One region of the Gemmobacter sp. 24YEA27 genome, then DNA from elsewhere that is predicted to be linked to it. Evidence: riboswitches for the same ligand, from Rfam matches in the RefSeq annotation. Region 1 holds a riboswitch; each other region holds the start of a gene.
What was found. Region 1 has a riboswitch for cobalamin ahead of QNO18_RS09435 (TonB-dependent receptor). Riboswitches for the same ligand answer to the same signal wherever they lie in the genome.
Positions count from the first base shown of each region.

Region 2: linked by a shared signal. The riboswitch ahead of QNO18_RS15695 (TonB-dependent receptor) and the one ahead of QNO18_RS09435 (TonB-dependent receptor) in region 1 are both predicted to bind cobalamin.
Region 3: linked by a shared signal. The riboswitch ahead of QNO18_RS02845 (CbtB domain-containing protein) and the one ahead of QNO18_RS09435 (TonB-dependent receptor) in region 1 are both predicted to bind cobalamin.

Region 1 is NZ_JASJPW010000001.1:1,897,513-1,904,316, reverse strand. Features, by position in the region: gene QNO18_RS09435 (TonB-dependent receptor) at 1-866, opposite strand, end outside; cobalamin riboswitch at 1,004-1,242, opposite strand; partial or broken gene QNO18_RS09430 (amidase family protein) at 1,394-2,074, shown strand; gene QNO18_RS09425 (amidase family protein) at 2,188-2,859, shown strand; gene QNO18_RS09420 (Gfo/Idh/MocA family oxidoreductase) at 3,006-3,953, shown strand; gene QNO18_RS09415 (acylneuraminate cytidylyltransferase family protein) at 3,950-4,660, shown strand; gene QNO18_RS09410 (SDR family oxidoreductase) at 4,653-5,444, shown strand; gene neuC (UDP-N-acetylglucosamine 2-epimerase) at 5,466-6,590, opposite strand; gene QNO18_RS09400 (N-acetylneuraminate synthase family protein) at 6,587-6,804, opposite strand, start outside.
Region 2 is NZ_JASJPW010000001.1:3,154,630-3,161,433, forward strand. Features, by position in the region: gene QNO18_RS15685 (diguanylate cyclase) at 207-1,592, shown strand; gene pdxY (pyridoxal kinase) at 1,838-2,692, opposite strand; cobalamin riboswitch at 2,942-3,137, shown strand; gene QNO18_RS15695 (TonB-dependent receptor) at 3,247-5,388, shown strand; gene QNO18_RS15700 (hypothetical protein) at 5,399-6,745, shown strand.
Region 3 is NZ_JASJPW010000001.1:560,661-567,464, reverse strand. Features, by position in the region: gene cobM (precorrin-4 C(11)-methyltransferase) at 1-614, shown strand, start outside; gene QNO18_RS02855 (cobyrinate a,c-diamide synthase) at 611-1,906, shown strand; gene cobA (uroporphyrinogen-III C-methyltransferase) at 1,903-2,622, shown strand; cobalamin riboswitch at 2,656-2,843, shown strand; gene QNO18_RS02845 (CbtB domain-containing protein) at 2,876-3,046, shown strand; gene QNO18_RS02840 (CbtA family protein) at 3,048-3,833, shown strand; partial or broken gene cobF (precorrin-6A synthase (deacetylating)) at 3,851-4,626, opposite strand; gene QNO18_RS02830 (lytic transglycosylase domain-containing protein) at 4,741-6,717, opposite strand.

The DNA.
Region 1 (6,804 bases):
TCTGCGAAGAGGCGCAGGCCAAGATCCTGACGGCGCATCTCATTGGGCAGATCGGTGAACGTATCGGTATAACCGTCGCCATTCGTATCGATATAGCCGTCATAATCGCTGCGGGTTTTTTGCCAGAAAGCGGCACCCCCCAGCGTCACCAGATCCGAGACCCGGTAGCGCGCCGAAAACGACAGCCGGCTGGCCTCGGCGCCATCCGCCTCGGTGCCCCCGGCAAAGGCCGATATCCCGTCGGTGCGGAAATGGCTGGCATTCAGGGCGAGTTCAAGCTGGTCATCCTTTTGGGTCAGCCCCCAGGCAAGGCGGGCCGAATTATGGCTGCCCCCTTCGATGCGCACCTTCTGATGCAGCCCCGGCTCTGCCCCGGACAATGTCGAGATATTGATCACCCCGGCCACGGCCGAGCCGCCCCAAAGCGCCGATTGCGACCCGCGCAGCACCTCGATCCGGGCAATATCATCGGTCATCAGCGCGCCGAAATCGGTCGAGACCTGCACGCCGGACGGATCGTCAATGCGGATCCCGTCGATATAGACCGCGATATGACGCCCGTCGAAGCCCCGGATCCGCAAGGCGGTATTGGCACCAAAACCACCCTGGCTGATCACCGAGACCCCCGGCAATGTGCCAAGAAAATCCGCGAGCCGCAGATCGGCGCTTTTGTCCAGCTCGGCGCGGTCAACCACACTGACCGAGACGCCGGTGCGCGCAATATCGGCCCCGTACCGCAGGGCCGAGAGCGTGATCGTACCCAGTTCAATAGGGGCATCGTTCTGTGCCTGCGCGCACGCGCTGCCGGTCGCACCGGCGGCGGTCAGCGCGGTGATCACTGCCAGATGGGAAACCCTGTGAAACATCTCTCAGCCCTTTCTTCGGAGCCACCGGTCGCTGACCGCCGCCCTGATGCGTTTTCGCCGCGGGGGAAAGCCCTCCCGTTGCGCATGAACGTCACCTCTGGCGGCACTCCGCCCTCCGCCGCACGCCCCGTGCGAGGGAAAGGGTGATCAGCAGCGGCAGGTCTCCTGGCTCGCGGGTCCGGGCGAACGGCTGGCCTTCCCGGACCTGCCCCTCTGAGGCACTTCCAGTGGCATCCTCAACCGCCGCTCACCGCTTACAGTTGCGGGGGCAGCTGTGGTCCCGGATCCCTGCGCAGAAGGCCCGGCCACATTCCCTATTCTCCGGAAAACCGCACCTTGCGGGCACGGCGCCGGAACCGTTGCTCTGCCTTCCATGCGACCCGCCCTTGCCCTCTGTCAAGCGGCTGACGGGGCGCAAGCCTGCGGCAGGGGCCGCTTTGGTCGCCCGGGCCACATGGTTGCGGTAACAGCCGGATGCGCGGCGCCTCTGGACCTTTCCCGGGCGCCGCGTCCAGACTGGCCGGGTGATGGATAACGGGGAATCGCAGATGATCGGGGATCTGGGCGCGCGGGATGCGACCGAACTTGCGGGGCTGGTGGCAAAGGGCGAGGTCAGCCCGGATGAGCTGCTGGATGCGGCGCTGGCGGCGGTCGGGGCGCGAAATCCGGCAATCAATGCCGTGGTTCTGGTGCAGGAAGAGGTTGCGCGCGCTGAAATTCGCGCCGGCCTGCCGCGCGGGCCGTTTCGCGGCGTGCCCTTCCTGATCAAGGATCTGGGGCTCGAGGCAAAGGATCTGCCATCCCTTAACGGCACGCGGCTTGGTCCGGCCAGGACCTATGCCGCCGATTGCAATATGATGGCGCGGATGCGGGCGACCGGGGTGGTGACCTTCGGGCGCACGACAAGCCCCGAAGGCGGGGTCGGCATCGCAACCGAGGCCGCCGCCTATGGCGGGCCAACCCGCAACCCCTGGAACACTGACCATACCGCCGGCGGCTCTTCGGGCGGCGCGGCGGCGGCGGTCGCGGCGGGGATCGTCGCTTTCGCGCATGGATCAGACGGCGGCGGCTCGGTCCGGGTTCCGGCTTCGAATTGCGGGCTTTTCGGCTTCAAGCCAACCCGCGCGCGGCTGCCCGACGGGCCCTGGTCCGGCGAGGGCTGGGCCGGCATGGCGATTGACGGGTTCCTGACGCGTTCCGTCCGCGACACGGCGGTGATGCTGGATGCCTGCGAGGGACCTGACCTCGGTGCCCCTATGTCGCGCCGCCGCTGGCAAAGGGCTACGGCCAGGCGATCTCGGCCCCGCCCCGACGGCTGCGCGTGGCGATCTGCGACACGACCTTTACCGGCGCCGCGATTGACCCGGAGGTCGCAGCCGCGGTGCGGGAGGCCGGGCAGCTGCTGGAAAGCCTTGGCCACCATGTGGAACCGGCGCGGCCAAAGGCGGATATCGGGGCAATGATGCGGGCCTGGACCGATATCGTTGCGGTCGGCACAGCGCTGACGATCCGGCAAAAGCTGAAAGGCAGCGCGCTGACGGCGGATCTGGTCGAGGGTGTCGGGCGCGGCGCGGTGAAACATGCCGAGGCGCTCGGGCCGCTGCGCTATCTGGAAGCGGTCGAGGATATCCATGATTTCGGACGCGAGATGGCGTATTTCTTCCGGCCTGAAACCGGCGCTGGTTATGACATCCTGCTCTCGGCCACGCTGGCCGAGCCGCCGGCACATGTCGGGCGCTTCAGCCATGAGACCGAGGATTACGTTGATTTCCGCCTCGGGCCGGGGCGCTGTTTCGACTATTCGCCTTTTGCCGCCGTGTTCAATGCAAGCGGCCAGCCGGCGGCGTCTTTGCCGCTCGGCTGGTCGGCCTCGGGCCTGCCGATCGGCGTGCATCTGGCGGCGCCCTTTGGCGCGGATGAGGAGCTGATCGCGCTGTGCGCCGAGGTGGAGGCGGCCGTGTACTGGAACCGGCGCGCAGCCCTGGCGGGGTGAGGCCTGACGGATCGGGCAACGGGGGGCTGTCTGCCCCCCCGCGCGCGGTGCCCGCGCTCCCCCCGAGGATATTTTCGGACAGATGAAAAGGGCTGTTCGGCGCTGCGGGTTCATGCGATGCCGGACAGGGAAAGCGGAGGCTGGCGATGGTGGTGAAGGTTCTGGTGGTGGGTGCGGGCTCGATCGGGAGGCGCCATCATGATAACCTGCAGACGCTTGGGGCGCTGGCGAGCTTGCGCGGCTGGCGGGGATATGGTGCGGCCGGATTGCAGGCGGATCTGCGCGACCATGATGCGGTGGTGGTGGCGACCGCGACCGATGTGCGCGCCGAGGTGATCTGCGCGGCGGCGGATCGGGGTCTGCCGGTCTATGTGGAAAAGCCGCTTTCCTTTTCACCGGCAGAAGTGGAGGCGATCAGCACCTGCTCTGCGCCGGTCGCAGAGCGGTCGATGGTTGGCTATATGATGCGCTGGCATCCGGCGTTTCGCGAACTCGCGCGCCGCGATCTGTCGGATATTTTTCGGTTTTCCTTTGCGATTGGCCATGATGTCACCCAGTGGCGGCAGAACTGGTCCTTTGCGGAAAGCTATGCCGCGCAGGAGAAAGGCGGCGGAGTGCTGCTGGACCTGTGCCATGAGCTTGATATGGCGCAATGCCTGTTCCCCGGGCTGCAGACAGACGAGGTGCTGTCGCAGGGCCATGCCGCTTACCCGGGTGTTGATCTGGCGAGCTTCATCACGCTCAGGCAGCGCGAGGGGGGGGCGGCGGGCTCGGTCGCAATGGATTACCTGACGCCGCGCCTGCACCGGCGGGCGGTGTTGCACGGCACCCGCCAGAGCTTTGACTTTGATTTCGCGGCCCAGATCTACCGGGTCCAGGACCTGGCGGGCGAGCGGGTGCTTGACCTGCCGCTGGAGCGCAATGCGATGTTCCTCGATGCGATGCGGGCCTTTCTGGCGCTGGTGGCCGGGCAAAGCCCCGATCCGGTCGAACATCTGCCGCGGCTTGACCGCGTTATCGCCTCGGCGAAACTCATCAGCGAGGCCTGGCAGAACCGCCGTTTCATCGGCCTGATCGATAAGGAACTCACATGATTTTGGGGCATATCGGCGCGCGCAAAGGGTCCAAGGGCGTGCCTCGCAAGAATTTCCGCGAGATCTGCGGCAAGCCGCTGATCGACTGGTCGCTGGATCAGCTTTTCGCGCATCCCGGCGTTGATGCGGTGGTGGTCTCGACCGATGATGAAGAGATCTATGATCATGCCGTGGCAAAGGGCGCGCTGCAAATCGGGCTCAGGCCTGCGCATCTGGCCACTGATCAGGCGGGGAAGTGGGGGGTCTGGGCGCATGCGCTGGAGGCGTCACAGGCTTTGCTCGACCGTCCGGTAATCGCGTTTCTGGATCTTGACTGTACTTCGCCTTTGCGGCAGCCCGAGGATATCAGCGGCGCGCTGGATCTCTTCGCGGCCGAGGCGCCTGACATGGTCATGTCCTGCTGCGAGGCGCGCAAGAACCCCTATTTCAACCTCGTGGAACCTGATGCGAGTGGCGCGCTGCATGTGTCAAAACCGCTGCCCGGCGGGGTGGTCGCGCGTCAGCAGGCGCCGGTGGTTTATGAACATGCGGCCTCGACCTATGTCGTAGCACCCGATTATCTGCACCGCTCGAAAGGACTATGGGAGGGGCGCGTGATCCCTTACCTGATGCCCCCCGAGCGCTGTGTCGACATCGACAGCCCGTTCGATTTCCGGCTGGTCGAGTTTTTGCTGAAAGAAGCTCAGGAAGGGGCGCATCATGGCTGATCAACTGAAAGGCCGCACGGTTTTCATCACCGGATCGGGTGGCGTGCTGGGCAGCACTTACGTGCGCCGCATGCTGGCCGAAGGCGCGCGGGTGGTCAGTTCCGACCTTGCCGGGAACCGGGCCGAGGCGCTGAAAGAAGCCCATGCGGGAAACGAGAATTTCCGCTTTTACGAGCTTGATGTATCGGATGAAGATCAGATCGTAACCATTTTCAAACGCATCGAAAAAGACGGATGGGAGCCCAATGTCGTGCTCAACAATGCCGCCATTACCGGCGAGCTGTTGATGGGCGCAGGCAAGGGCTTTCCCGACTTTGCCGATCTTGAAGTGGCGGATTGGGAAAAGACCATGCGCACCAATCTGACCGCGCCTTTCATGATCGCGCGTCAGATGGATCGCGACATTGTCGGGCGTCGCCCCTGCACTCTGGTCAATGTCGCCTCGATGTATGCGCTGAACGGGGCGCATCATCGGATCTATGACGGGATGCCGTTCAAGAATTTCTCGGCTTATGGCGTCTCAAAGGCCGGGGTGCATGGGCTGACTGTCTGGCTTGCCGGGTATTGGGCCGGGCGCGGCGCGACCGTGAACACCATTGCCCCGGGCGCGGTGTTCAACGGCCATTCCGAGGAATTCCAGAAGCGCGTGGGCGAGCTGATCATGCTCGACCGGATGGCAAAACCCGACGAGATCGCCGATGCGATGCTGTTCCTTGCAAGCCCGCAATCCGGCTATATCACCGGGCAGCTGATCAATGTGGATGGCGGTTTCTCGGGCTGGTAACGGCCCGCCCCTCGCGGCACCTCAGTCGTGAAACGCTTTTTGCAAAGGCCGGTCCCAGAAGGCGGGGTCGGCCAGCACTTCGACAAAACGATCCGCCGCAGCGCCTTCGCCAAAACCCGCATCGCGGGGCGCTTTATTGCCCCACGCGTTGGTGAGAAATCCGAGGATCGCCGCGCGGTCAAAGGCAGACACCGCCGTGACCGAGGCCGCATCCGAGCGATTGGTCTGCCGCGTTCCGACATCCAGCGAGGGCACGCCCAGAAACGGCGCCTCGCGCACGCCCGCCGAGGAATTGCCCACGATACAGGCGGCGTTGCGCATCAGTTCGGAAAAATGCGCGAAGCGCATCGAGGGCAGCACCCGGAACCGTGCCTTCGGCAAAGCATCCAGCACCCGGAAAATCGCCTCTGAGCCTGGGTCATTATTCGGCGCGATCACCACGAAATTGCGCTGGCTTTCGACCAGAGACGCGAACAGCGCCTCGGCCTGCGCGCCCATTGTCGCCTGTTCCGAGGTCACCGGGTGGAAGGTCGCGATGCCGTAATCGGCAAAGGGGATCGCATAGCGCGCCCGCACCTCGTCCAGCGTCACGCCCGAGGGGCGGGCGTGGAAATCCAGCTCCGGCGAGCCGATCACATGGATCACATCCTCGGGCTCACCAAGCGCCATCACCCGGCGTTTCGCGGTCTCGGAGGACACGAAGTGATGCGTGCAGAGCTTGGTATTGCAGTGGCGAAACACCTCGTCGATGGTCCCTGAAACCTCGCCCCCCTCGATATGGGCCGAGCGGATGTAATTCGTGGCCGAAACCAGCGCTCCCGCCATTGCCTCGATCCGGTCGCCATGGAGGACGATCAGATCCGGGCGGCTTTCGGTGACAAAATCCGAAAAGCCGGTTACGGTTTTCGCCAGCACGATATCCTGTGGATCGCCGGGGCGCTGGTTCAGAAATTCATGCGTCGCAATGCCGGGCTGGCGGCGCACCTCATGCGCGGTCAGCCCATAGCGGGTCATCATATGCATGCCGGTCACGAAAAACGTGACCTCATGCCCCGCCTCACGCGCCGCCGCCGCAAGCGGCTCCAGCTTGCCGAAATCGGCGCGGGTGCCGGTGAGGAAGAGGATCCTGCGCGGCACCGACGTCACGCCAGATCGCTCCATTTCAGCTGGGTATTGCGCGTGACCGCGCGCGTCAGACGCTTGCCGATCAGCCTGTCAAAGTCATAGGCCGGGATCTCGCCCGAGCCCGGGCGCCGCGCCCAGATATCGATCTCATGGATCACATGGCCTTCCGGCAGGTCACGATCCGCCACGACCGAGCCGCGCGCGAAACGGTAGACATCCTCTTCCGGCGCCGAGC
Region 2 (6,804 bases), 1.3 Mb from region 1:
GAGCGGGATCGAAGCGATTTGAAAGGATTTGTTAACCATCTGCATAACAAAATCCTGACAGATAAAACCGCGCTGTCTTTCCTGCATGCGACCAACCGAAGATCCTGCAATCTGACTTTCCGTCCCGCCCCCCCCAATCGGCCGATAATCCCCGTAATTGTCCGCCGCGCCCCGTTCCGACCGACCTTCCAGCAGGGAAGCCTGATATGCCACGCCGTATCCTGATCGCGGACTCTATCCCGGCAAACCGGGTCATCTTCCAGGTCCGGCTGAGCGATGGCTTTTTCCGGCCCCTGCTGACGGCGGATGCCACTTCCTGTCTGCGCGCAGCACGGCGCGAACGTCCCGATCTGATCGTAATCGATTGTGACCTGCCCGATATGCCCGGCCCGCAGGTGATCACCGCGCTGCGCAGCGATCCGCGCACCCGCAACCTGCCGGTGATTGCCCTCATCGCGCCAGACACGCCAGAGCGCCGGCTGGCCGCGCTGCGGGCGGGCGCAGATGACGTGATGGTCAAGCCGCCCGATATGTCGGTCCTGCTGGCGCGGATCCGCAATCTGCTGCGCCAGCGCGAGGAAAGCCAGATGATGTCACGCGCCTGGGGGTGCGAGATCCCCGAGATGCTGGGCCTCGCAGACCGCAAGGGCAGCTTTCTGCCGGTCGGCCCCGTCGGCCTGATCGCCGCCCGGCCCGAGACCGCGCAGGCCTGGAAACAACAGCTGGACCCGAGGCTGCGTGACCATGCGCGCGTACATGCCCCTGCGGAAGTGGCGAGCTATGGCGAACAGGCGGCCCATACCCATGTCTTCCTGATCGAGGCCGATACCGGCACCCATGGCGGCGGTCTGCGGCTGATGACCCAGCTTTCCGGCATTTCGCATTTCCGCCACAGCATGTTCTGCATCCTGGCGCCGGAAACCAGTGACACCGCCGCGCTCGCCTTCGATATGGGCGCCCATGACGTGATCGACCCTTCTGTCAGCGCCGAAGAGCTGGATCTGCGCATCCGCCTGCTTTTGCGGCGCAAGCAACAGGCCGATGCCGAGCGGAGCTCGATCGAGGCCGGGCTGCGGCTTGCGATCATCGACCCGCTGACCGGTGCCTATAACCGCCGCTATGCTTTCCCGCGCCTGGCAGGCATCGCCGAACAGGCGGCGGTCGAGGGCAGCGAATTCGCGGTGCTGGTAATCGACCTCGACCGGTTCAAATCCGTCAATGATTGTTATGGCCACACCACCGGCGACACTGTCCTGGTCGAAGTGGTCCGCCGCCTGCGCGACAATCTGCGGATCGATGATATGCTGGCGCGGATCGGGGGTGAGGAGTTTCTGATCGCCCTGCCCGAAACCACCGCCGCCGAGGCGCAGCGCATTGCCGAACGGCTGCGCTGCGTGGTCGGCGCCACGCCGGTCGATGGCGGCAATGGGGTCACGCTCAGCGTGACGGTTTCCATCGGCGTGAAAACCGGCGGCGGCCCGATGGCGCCTTCCGAGGATATCACTGCCATGGTGGATGCGGCCGATGGCGCGCTTTTGCGGTCGAAAACCCTGGGCCGCAATGTCGTAACGCTCAGCCATTCCTCTGTGTGACGCCACCTCTTGCCGCCATCCTGCGGCGCCCCGGTGATATGGCGCGGACGGAAGAGCCCGCGTCCAGCGCCTTGCCAAAACCGGGCACCAGACCTCGCCCTCGCATCCTCAGACCAGGCAGCGCCGCACCTGTCTGTGCAGGAGACCTGCTGGCGGCCCCTGCGCCCTGGTCAGGAAGACAGCTGGCGGAAACCGATGCCACATCCCCACAGGCAGAACAGCGCGGACGGGCCCGGTACCCGAGGTCAGCGGCGGATCGCCGCCAGCTCTGCCAGGCCCGCCAGAAATTCCGCGCTGCTCAGCATGACCTCCTGCCGTCCGAGCGCCGCCGCCTCCCCCATCGCAATCCCGGTGAGCTTTTGCGCAAAAACAACGGCATCGGCCAGGGAACGACCGCGCCCCAGCCCGGCAATGATCAGCGCCGCGAACAGATCCCCGGTCCCCGACAGCGCCAGCGGCAAATGCGGCGCGGGGTGACGGCTCACGCCGTCCGGCGTGATCACAACGCTTTCAAGACAGCCCTCGGGGCTGTCTTCCAGCACGCATCCGGTCGCAATTACCCGCGCACCAGGCCTCAGGTTCAGCCCCGCCCGCGCCAGCGCCAGATCTTCAGGCCGCGTAATCTTCTGCCCCGACAACAGCGACAGCTCAAACGGGTTCGGCGTGGTCAGATCGGCCAGCGGCAGCAATTCGTCGCGGATCACCGCCACCACCGCTTCGGGCACATAGCGCCCCGGGCCGGCATCGCCGATCACAGGGTCGCAGAGATAGACCAGTCGCGGGTTGATCTCGCGCGCTTTTGCGATGAATTCCGCCGCCAGATGCGCGATCGCGGCCGAACCGATATAGCCCGTCACGATGTAATCGGCCCGTTCGGGCAACCCACGCTCCATCGCGCCCAGAAGCAGATCGGCGAAAAAATCCTCGGGCAGCGCGCGACCGCGCAGGCTCGGGTAATCGGGGGTATTCGAGAACACCACCGTCGGGATCGCCGCCACCTCCAGCCCGGCCGCGCAAAGCGGAAACAGCGCCGCCGAATTGCCGACATGGCCGAACACGACCTGGCTCTGGATCGAAATGACGAAAGGCGGGGTCTGCATGGCTATGTCCTTCCTGCGCAGGATCCCGGTCATGGCCCGGCGCGCGCGGGCAGAGGTTACATCCGCCCGCGCGCAAAAGACCATGGGGTAAACCACGGGGCTTTGGGGAAATTTCTGCAAAGAAATGAAGACGGGGGCCGAACGGCAACCGCCCGCCCCGCCCCTCAGGACAGGCTCCTCACAAGGGGTCCCGGATGCCCCCTTATAACGCGCCCGTGATAACGGGCGTTGACAGACCACCACCCCGGCGGGTAGCGCAGAGGCGACGGTTCCCGCGAGGGAGGAAAGAGGGAACGCAGCAGGGCATCCGCCCGATCTGCGGCTGCCCCCGCAACTGTGAGCGGCGAGGGTTTCGCGATATGCCACTGGGGTTCATGGACCCTGGGAAGGCGCGAAACCCACTGACCCGCGAGCCAGGAGACCTGCCGTCGGCCATATTCACGGGCAGGCGCATCGGGCGGGGGTTCCTGATGGCAAGGATGACATGCGGGTGATTGCCCGTCGGTTCCTTGCAGTCTGCAGTGACGTGCAAAACGCCTTTCGGGGTAAAATTCATGCCGTCCATTTCCCGCCGCACATCTGTGCGGCTTTTGCTGACACTTACCGCTCTCACCCCCATCGCCGCTGCGCCGGCGCTGGCAGAAGAGACCACCATCGGCCTTGGCACCATCTGGCTGCCGGTCGATGACGACGCAGGCCAGGGGCTTGACGCCACCGCGCCCACCGCCAGCCGGCTGGGCGAAAAAATCCGCGACATCCCTGCTGCCGTCGAGGTGATCGGCACCGAAACCATGGCCGAACGCGGTCTTCATTCGATCGCCTCCGCCGTATCGCAGACCGCAACCGGGGTCACCTCGATCGCTGCACCGGGTTATGACAATGCCTTCGCCGCGCGCGGCTTTCAGGGCACGAGCTCGGTGATGATGCTGTTTGACGGCACCAGGCAGTTTCCCGGGCGCGGCAATATCTCTTTCCCGGTCGACAGCTGGCTGATCGAGGAATTCGAGGTCCTGAAAGGCGGCGGCTCGGTGATCCATGGCCATGGCGCGATTGGCGGTTTCGTCAATGCGATGCCCAAACGCCCGTTTGACGGTGCGCCGCGCCATTTGCTGACCGCGCTTGCGGGGTCAGATGGCAGGCTGCGCTTTGGCGCCGACAGTGGCGGCTCGCTCTCGGACACGCTTTCCTACCGCGTCGCGGTGATCGCGGATGGATCTGACGGCTGGATCGACGGTGCGGATGACAGTCTCGGCGCCGTGACCGCCGCGCTGAGCTGGAAGGCGACGCCTGATCTGACCTTCACCCTGTCCGCCGATTACGCAAAGCGCGAGCCGATGGCCTATTATGGCACGCCTTTGCGCAACGGGATCCTCGTCGCGGGGACCGAGGCGCTGAACTACAATGTTGAAGACGCGAAGACCGACTTCACCGATCACTGGCTGCAGCTGAAAACCGAATGGGCGCCGTCGGACGCGGTCCGCGTGTCGGCAGTGCTTTACCGCATCGGCTCTGACCGCAGCTTCCGCAATGCTGAAACCTATGAATGGGATCCGGTGACCGATACGGTATCGGTCGGCGAATTCGTCGCCATCGACCAGGATCAGGATCAGACCGGCTTCCGGCTGGATGCAGGCTTGCGCCATGGGATCGCGGGCTATGACAGCCATACGGTGATCGGCTTTGACCTGAACCGCTCGAAATCCAGCTATGCCAGTGCCTTCAGCTTCGGCTCGGTCACGGTCGATCCGTTCAACCCGCGCCCCGGTCGTTTCCCCACCGGCCTGACCCCGGTGGCGCAATACCGCTCGACCCTAGACCAGCGCGCGATCTTTCTGGAAAACCGCACCGAGCTTGGCAAGGGGCTGGCGCTCAGCCTTGGCCTGCGCCAGGACTGGTTCGATCTGAGCCGCCAGGGTGTCGCAAACCCCGCCACGAGCTTTGACGCCAGCTACAACTCTCCATCAGCGCGGGTCGCGCTCAGCTGGGCGGCGACTGAGACCACGGTGGTTTACGGCCAGCTGGCCTGGTCCACCGACCCGGTGAACGTGCCGCTGATGGATTACGCCGCGAATTTCCGCGATTTCGACCTGACCACGGGGCGACAATTCGAGATCGGGCTGCGCCAGAGCTTTGCCGATGGCCGCGCCGAATGGTCGCTTACCGCCTATGATATCGTGAAGCGCAATGTGCCGGTGCTGGCGCCGGGGTCTTTCACGCTGCAACAGGCCGGGCAGCAATCCTCACGCGGGATCGAGCTGGCAGCCAGCGCCACGGTGACCGACACCCTGCGGCTCAGCGGCAATATCGCCCGCACCAAAGCGCGGTTTGACGATTTCACCTTCTTCGATTTCAACACCTTTTCCTGGGTGGATTATTCGGGGAATGTGCCGATCCTCGTGCCGGAAACCTCGGCCAATCTCTGGGCATCCTGGGATTTCGCCGATGCCTGGACCGCGCATCTGGGTGTGCAATTCGTCGGCAAGGCCTGGTATGATTACGCCAATACCGAGAAACGCGGCAGTTTCTCGCTGATCAATGCCGGGCTTGACTGGCAGGCGGGCGAGACCTCGACCCTGTCATTGCGCGTGACGAACCTCTTCGACAAGAGCTATGCGGCATATCTCTACCCCGAAAAGGGTCAGGTGGTTCTCGGTGCGCCGCGCCGGTTCGAGTTGCAGCTGACTTCGAAGTTCTGAAAGTGCGCCCATGACCGATGCCTCACAAGACGAGACCTTCGCGTTGCTTGCCCGGCTTTTCGGGGCCGAAGGGCATTTGTGGAGCATCGGCACCCTTGCAGGGTTCATGGGGTTTGACCTGACCGGTATCCCGCAAATGATCGGCGGGGCACTGGTGCTGGAAGGTGAGACCGGGCGCGCCCGTCTCACCCCCGGCGCAAAGCTTCTCGCATTCGAGACCCTCAGCAGCGAGCCGAGGGGCTGGAACCACGGGATCGCGCTCTGCGAGGCAGGTGGGCTGCCTCCCCGCCCCCGCGACCGCCACCTTACCGTGGTCGCGGATGACGCGGCCCTGGTCGCCGCAGACCAAGGCGCACCGGCGCTTGATCTGGGGCTGGGCCATGCCGGGCTTCGCTGTTTCTTTCGACCTGCAGCGACGGCCCGCGCCCAGGCTCTGCTGCTGGCCGGCCAGCACTGGAACGATTGCCGCGAGGCGCTGGCCGCGCTTCCGGGTGACTGGATTGCCGAGACGCCTTTTCTGCGCGCCGAGCGGGTGGCGGATGGCGCCTGCCCGATCCATGCGATCCCTTCCGCCGGGATCCGGGGCCTGACCCATGCCGCGACCACGCCGGTACCAGAGGGCTGGCTGCCCTTTGCCCATATCTTCCCGCCGCATCCGGCGCGGGTGCGCCCGGGGCAGCGCCGCCCGTTCGATCCCGATCTCCATGCCGCATTCCAGTCTATCCTCGCGCGCCATGGCCGCCCCGACCTGACGACGCTGAAAGCCGCAACCCGCGCGCGGCTGCAAAGCGGCCTGCCGCCCGAGGCAACCGATGCGCCCGGGCAGAAGCCCGACCGCCACGCCCAGGCCGTCATCCGCGTCACCCTGCGCCAATGGCTCGCCGAGACCGGCGCAGCCCCGCCGAAGCCTGGCTCTCGCGCTATGACCGCCCGCTTCTGGCTGCGGTCCGGAGCCAGACATGACCCCCTTCCCCCCTCTGACGCGGCGCGGGGCACTGGCGCTCGGGTTTCTGCGCTCCTTCCGGCCCTTGCGCCGCGCGGGGCCCGTGCACAGGATGCGCACGCGCCCCGTTTTGTCACGACCGAACTGATCCTGACCGAAACCGCGCTGGCGCTTGGGCTCACCCGCTCGCCGCCGGCAATCTGCCGCTCTATCGCCGCCTCGTCGGCGTTCCGGCATTGCCCGATGGCCTGCATGACCTCGGCCCGCTCAATGAGCCGAATATGGAGCTGCTGTTTCACCTCGCCCCGATCTGATCATTGCCGCCGACTGGCAGCGCGGGCCGCAGGCAGGGCTGGAACGGATCGCGCCGGTCCTCTGGCTGGAGACAATGCCCTTTTCCCGCCCCGGTCTTGAGATCGCGACCGATCTGGCCCGAGAGATCGCCGATGCGGGGCAGATCAGTGCGGATGACC
Region 3 (6,804 bases), 1.3 Mb from region 1:
TGGACGCGATCATCGCCGAGATCCGTGCCGCGCATGAGGCAGGCCTTGATGTCGCAAGGCTGCATTCCGGCGATCTTTCAGTCTGGTCGGCCATGGGCGAACAGATCCGCCGGTTGAAGGCCGAGGGCATCCCCTATGATGTGACGCCGGGTGTGCCCTCTTTCGCCGCAGCCGCCGCGACCTTGGGGATGGAACTGACGCTGCCGGGCCTTGCACAGAGCCTTGTCCTGACCCGCACCCCTGGCCGCGCCTCGGCGATGCCGGAACGCGAAAAGCTGGAGGCATTTGCGGCCACGGGGGCGACTTTGGCCATCCATCTCTCGATCCACCGGCTGCACGAGACGGCCGCCGAACTCACCCCGCATTACGGGGCCGATTGCCCGGTGGCGGTGGTCTGGCGCGCCTCCTGGCCGGATGAGCGGGTGGTGCGCGGCACACTTGCGACCATCGCCGGGCTGATCGGCGACACGATGGAGCGCACCGCACTGATCCTGGTCGGCCCGTCCCTGGGGCAGCACTCGGAGGGGCAGGAGGGATTCATCGAATCGAGCCTTTATTCCACCGATTATGACCGCCGTTTCCGTGCGGGCCGGGCCGATGCGGTGAAGCTGTGACCAAAGGGCTGATCATATCCGCCCCGCGCTCCGGCGCGGGCAAGACCACTGTGATGCTCGGGCTGTTGCGCGCATTGCGCGATGACGGCGTGGCGGTGCAGCCCTATAAATGCGGCCCCGATTACATCGACCCGGCCTTTCACCTCGCGGCTTCGGGGCGGTCGAGTTTCAATCTCGACAGCTGGGCAATGGCGCCCGGGCTGATCGGGGCGCAGCTGGCGCGGGGCGGCGAGATGGCGCTGGCCGAGGGCTCGATGGGGCTGTTTGACGGCGTGGCATTCCCGGGCGAGACCGGAACCGGCGCCAGCGCCGATATTGCGGCGCTGACCGGCTGGCCGGTCGTGGTGGTGCTGGATGTCTCGGGGGCGGCGCAGACCGTGGCGGCTATGGCTGCCGGGATGGCGGCCTATCGCAAGGATGTGAAAATCGCGGGCGTGATCCTGAACCGCCTCGCCTCGCCCCGCCATGAGAGGCTCTGCCGGCTGGGGATGGAGGCGGTCGGGCTGCCGGTTTTCGGAGCCTTGCCCCGGCGCGGCGACCTGACCCTGCCAGAGCGGCATCTGGGTCTGGTTCAGGCTGTCGAACATCCGGATCTTGAACGCGCCATCAGTGACTATGCCGGTTTTTTGCGCGACCATACCGATCTTGCTTCCCTGCGCGCGGCGGCGGCGGGTGGCGTGAGCACCCCGGCGGGAGAGCTGCCGAAACCGCCCGGTCAGCGCATTGCGCTGGCGCGGGACGAGGCGTTTTCCTTCACCTATCCGCATCTGCTGAATGCCTGGCACGCGCAGGGCGCCGAGATCCTGCCCTTTTCGCCTCTGGCCGATGAACCACCACCCGAGGCCGATCTCTGCTGGCTGCCCGGCGGCTACCCCGAGCTTCATGCAGGCCGGATCGCGGCGGCATCAGGTTTTCTTGCGGGCCTCAGAAATTTCGCGGCGGTAAAGCCGGTTCATGGCGAATGCGGCGGCTATATGGTGCTGGGCGAGGCGCTGGTCGATGCATCCGGCACCCGGCATCAGATGGCCGGGCTCCTCGGTCTTGTGACCTCGTATGAAAAGCGCAGGATGCATCTGGGCTACCGGCTGGCCGCGCTTTCCGCGCCGATCCCGGGCCATGTGGCGGGTGCGAGGCTGCGCGGGCATGAGTTCCATTATTCGACCATTCTCGCCCAGCCCGATGCGCCCCTTGCCCGCGTGACTGATGCCGAAAGCGCGCCGGTCCCCGAAACCGGATCGCGCAAAGGCCTTGTCACCGGCACCTTCTTCCACCTGATCGGAGCCGCCACATGAGCGAGATCGTCAGCTTTGTCTCCTCTGGCCCGGGCGATCCCGATCTGCTGACCCTGCGCGCGGTCAAACGGCTGCAAGCGGCGGATGTGGTGCTTTATGACGACCTCTCTGCCGGGCCGATCCTTGATCTGGCGGCGCCGGAGGCGGATCTGATTTCGGTCGGCAAACGGGCGGGGCGCGCCTCGCCGCGCCAGGATCATGTCAGCCGGCTCCTGGTCGATCATGCGCGTTCGGGCCTGAAAGTGGTGCGGCTGAAATCCGGCGATTCCGGCATGTTCGGCAGGCTTGAAGAGGAAATCACCGCGCTTAATGAGGCCGGGATCGGCTATGAGATCGTGCCCGGCGTCACCGCGCCCTCGGCTGCGGCGGCGGCGGCGGGGATCCCGCTCACGCGGCGGCTCAATGCGCGAAGGGTGCAGTTCGTGACCGGCCATGATGTGACCGGCGCGCTGCCCGAAAGCCTCAACTGGGCGGCTCTGGCCGATACCCAGGCGGTGACCTCGGTCTTTATGGCGCGGGCGACATTCCCGCAGCTGGCGGCAAAGCTGATCGCCGCCGGATTGGCGCCCGACACGCCCGCTTTGATGGCGCAGGGCGTCTCGACCCCGGCGCAATCCTTCCGCCGTGATACGGTTGCGGGCCTGGCCGCGTATCTTGAGGGCGCCGCCCCCGACCCGGCGCCGACCCTTATCCTCTACGGCGCGCTGGCGCCCTGACCAGAGCGGCTTGACCGGGCGTCACGCGCCTGTCACTCTCGATATCGTGAAGGTGCCGGGCGACCGGCATGGGAACAGGGCGGGGGAGACCCCGACCCGACCGCCCCCGCGACTGTGCGCAGCGAGCCGACCCCGTTAACCACTGTGGAGCAATCCATGGGAAGGAGGGCAGAGGCTGTGACCTGCAAGTCAGGAGACCGACCTTCGCATTTGATGGAACCGCCGTCGGGGATGACGGCAAGGAGTGATTCATATGTCCACCATTGCCCGCTCAGGCGCGAAGGCTGATGTCAAACTGGCGAATATCCTCGTCGTGGCGCTTTTGGGTGCTGCGCTGATCTTCGTCGCTGGCCTCGCCCAGTCGGAAACCCTGCATGACGCCGCCCATGATGTGCGTCACGCGGTCGGATTCCCCTGCCACTGATATGTTGCAAAGACTGCTGACCAGCGCGTTGATCGCTGGCGCTGCAGCGGGGCTGATTGCCGCCCTGTTGCAGCTTGTTTTCGTGCAGCCCGTGCTGCTTCATGCCGAGCTTTATGAGGGCGGCGAGCGCACCCATTTCGCGGCGGCCTCCGACCATCATCACGGTGAAGAACCAGCGCCGGAATCCACTGGGGCGCAGACAGAGCCTGCCGCCGAACCGGGCCATGCCCATGGCGCGGATGAAGCGCATGACCATGGCGAGGCGGCAGAGATCCCGGGTATCGGCTTTGACGCAGGCCGCGACGGGCTGTCGATCCTGTTCTCGATTATGGTCTATGCCGGCTATGGGCTGCTGCTTGTCGCGGCGATGGCCCTGTCCGAGAATAATGGCAACCGGGTCACCGCGCGCCAGGGTCTTCTCTGGGGGATCGCGGGCTTTGTCGCGGTGCAGATGGCGCCGGCTTTCGGCCTCTCGCCCGAGCTTCCGGGCATGGCCGCGGCCGATGTCAACGCCCGCGCGATCTGGTGGGTGGCGACAGTGATTGCGACCGGCATCGGTCTCTGGCTGATCGCATTCGGCAAAAACTGGGCGGTCTGGGCGGCGGCGATCCTGCTGATCCTCGCGCCCCATATCGTCGGCGCGCCGCATCCGCATGAGTTCACCGGCCCGACGCCGCCTGAACTGGCCGCGCAATTCGCCGGCCGCGCCATCGGGGTCGGTCTTGCGGTCTGGACGCTGCTCGGCCTTTTCGCAGCCTGGCTCTGGAGCCGTGGCCGCGAGGCATAAACCAGCTTCCCGGCGGCTTATGCCGCCGGGGATGTCCGGTCCAGAATATAGATATCCATGAGCCAGCCGTGCTCGGCCCGTGCCGCTTCGCGCCGGGCGAGGATACGCGGCCCCGCCTCGGCCAGCGGTCCGGCTTCGGTGATCTCATTCGCCATGCCGACAAAGGCGCCCCACCAGATCGAGATGCCTTCGGGCGCCAGATTCTGAAAGGCACAGCTGCCATCCAGCATCACCACTAGCCGCTCGACGCCCTCGGGCCAGCCCTCTTCGCGCAGCCGCCGCCCTGTGGTCACCAGAAACGGCGCGCCAAGCCCGTTCAGCGGAATGCGATGCGCAGCGGCCAGCACCTGCGGTGACATGATCCCCGGCACCACCGAGATCGAGACGTCGCGCAGCTTGCCCAGCCGCGCGGCAATCCGCAAGGTGCTGTCGTAAAGCGCCGGATCGCCCCAGACCATCAGCGCCACCCGCTGCACCCCGGGATGCGCGTCAATCGCCGCCGCCCAGGCCCCGGCAATCGCATCATGCCAGTCATTCACCGCGCGAGGTAAGAGGGGTTGGCCGGATCCCGCACCGGCATGGCAAAGCCCGCCACGATCACCCCGGGCCGCGTCACGAGATCCGCGCAGATCTGGCGGCGCAGATCGGCAAGATCGGCTTTGTCTTCGCCTTTCTCTGGGATCAGGATCAGATCGGCCGCATTCAGCGCCTTCACCGCCTGCAAGGTGAGATGGTCCGGATTGCCGGTGCCAATACCGACCAGACTAAGTTCCAAAGCACCACCCCCCTGCATCCATTCCCGCGCCAGAAACCAGCTTCGGCCGGGAATGAAAAGCCTGCCTGCCAGTTTCCGCCTGACCTGAATACCCGCGCCGGAGGCAGGTGCCGCCCGCCGGAGCCACCGGCCTCAGCCCTTCAGCTCTGCCGTCACCCGGACCGGCCCCACCGTCCCGCGCAGTTTCGCGCGGTAGATCACCACGCCTTCGACCACCCGCATCACATAGGTCCGGGTCTCGCCGATCGGGATCATCTCGACCCAGTCGACCACATCCACCTCCGGCAGGCGCGGGTCGCCAAGCTCGCCGATCCAGCGGCGCGGCCGCCCGGGCCCGGCATTATAGCCCGAGGCGATCAGCGCAATCGAGGGCCCGAATTCCTCGACCATCTTCGCCAGATAGGCCGAACCGACCTGGGTGTTGAACCCCGGGTCATAAAGCCGCGACAGCGAATATTCCAGGCCCAGCCCCTTGGCCATCCGCGCGGCGGTCTCGGGCAGAACCTGCATCAGCCCGCGCGCATCCGCGCCCGAACGCGCCATCGGCTCGAATTCGCTTTCACGCCGCGCAATGGCAAGCGCCAGCGCGCGGCTGACATGCAACCCGTCCGGCACGAGGTCCGGCACCGGGTAATAGGTGCGGGGCAGGATCGCGCCCCGCTCTGCCGCCTGTTTCGCCAGCACCAGCGCGATATGCGGCTGACCCATCTCCAGCGCCATCTCGGCGAGCTGGGCGATGCCCCTTGCGTCCTGCCCCTCGGCGAGATGCAGGAGAAACCGCTTTCCCTCGACCCGGTTTCCGGCCGAGAGCATAAGCCGCCCCATCGCCAGAACCGAAGACCCGGCGAAAGACGATTGCCGCCAGCCCGAGGCCGGCGCATCGTTCAAAAGCTGAGGATCCAGCGACAGCCCGAGTTTTTCTGCCGATAAAAGCCCGTAATAGGCGGTCTGATGTTGCGCCGCGCGCTGGAAATGCGCCTTTGCGCTCTCGGCCCGGCCGGCGGCCTCATCGGCGCGGCCCTGCCAGTAATCGGCACGCGAGACCGAGATCGCGGTGGAAACCCCGGCCCGCAGATGCGCGAAATGTTTCAGCGCGGTTTCGGGGTCGTTCAGCTTCCTCAGCGCGATAAAGCCCGCCAGAAATTCCAGATCGGCGTAAGCGCCGCCCGCTGTCATCCCGTGCCGCGCCGCCACCCGGTAAGCATCCTGCGCACGCCCCTGGCGCATCAGCCAGCGCGCCAGCAGCGCGCGCCGCGGCGCCCATTCCTCGGGGCGGCCAAGGTTTTCCGGCGCGACCGACAGGATCAGCTCTGCCGATTCCGCATAGAGATCCCGCTTCATCCGCCACAAGAACCGCTCATAGCTGAGGCCCGGATCGGATTTCAGTGCCTCGGGGACCGCCGCGACCAGCCCGTCGACCCCGGGCTGACCGGCGCGCAAGGCAAGCCGCGCCTCGGCGAGTTTGCGCTTTGCCTCCGGCACCCGGGGCAGCATCCGGAGCGCCTCGGCACGCCGCCCCTCCCAGAGCAGGTTTTCCAGCCGCAGATCATTCACCATCGCCACCGCATCGGGCATCAGGACCTGCAGCTCGGCCTCCTGATCGGCGGTGAGCGAAAGCTCTGCCCAGGCCCGCATCGCTTCGGTCTCGGCCATGCCGATCTGGCCAAGCGCCTTATAGGCCCGCACCAGGGCCAGGGCGCCGGTGCCGCTGCGCGGTGGCGAGGCGCGGAAATAGCCGACCACCCGCGATGGCGTCTCGGACCTGGCCACCGCCTCCTCGCCCTTTTGCCGCAAGAGGGCAAGACCCGGCCAGTCGCCCCGCCGCGCGAGGAAGGCTTCGTAATCGCCCAGCCGGCCATCGCCGTCCCGCAGCTGGCTCCAGATGACAAAATCCCTCACCAGGCCGTCCTGAGAGGCGGCAAGCGCCCCCGGCCAGTCTTTCTTGCGCACCAGCTCAAGCGCGCTGCGCATCTCCTGCACCTGATCGGCGCGGGCCGCGGCCGGTAGGAACAGGGGCGTGATGATCAGGGCCGGGATGATCAGAACCCGAGAAAGCAGAGCCGGGAGAACCAGAGTCAGGATGCGGAGGCGGTGGATGAGAAAGGTCATGGGGCGGAGTCTGCCAAAGAGGCCGGATCGCCACAAGCCACGTTCCTGTCAGCAGCGGCCCGGCCCTGCGGGCGCATGCCAGATCTT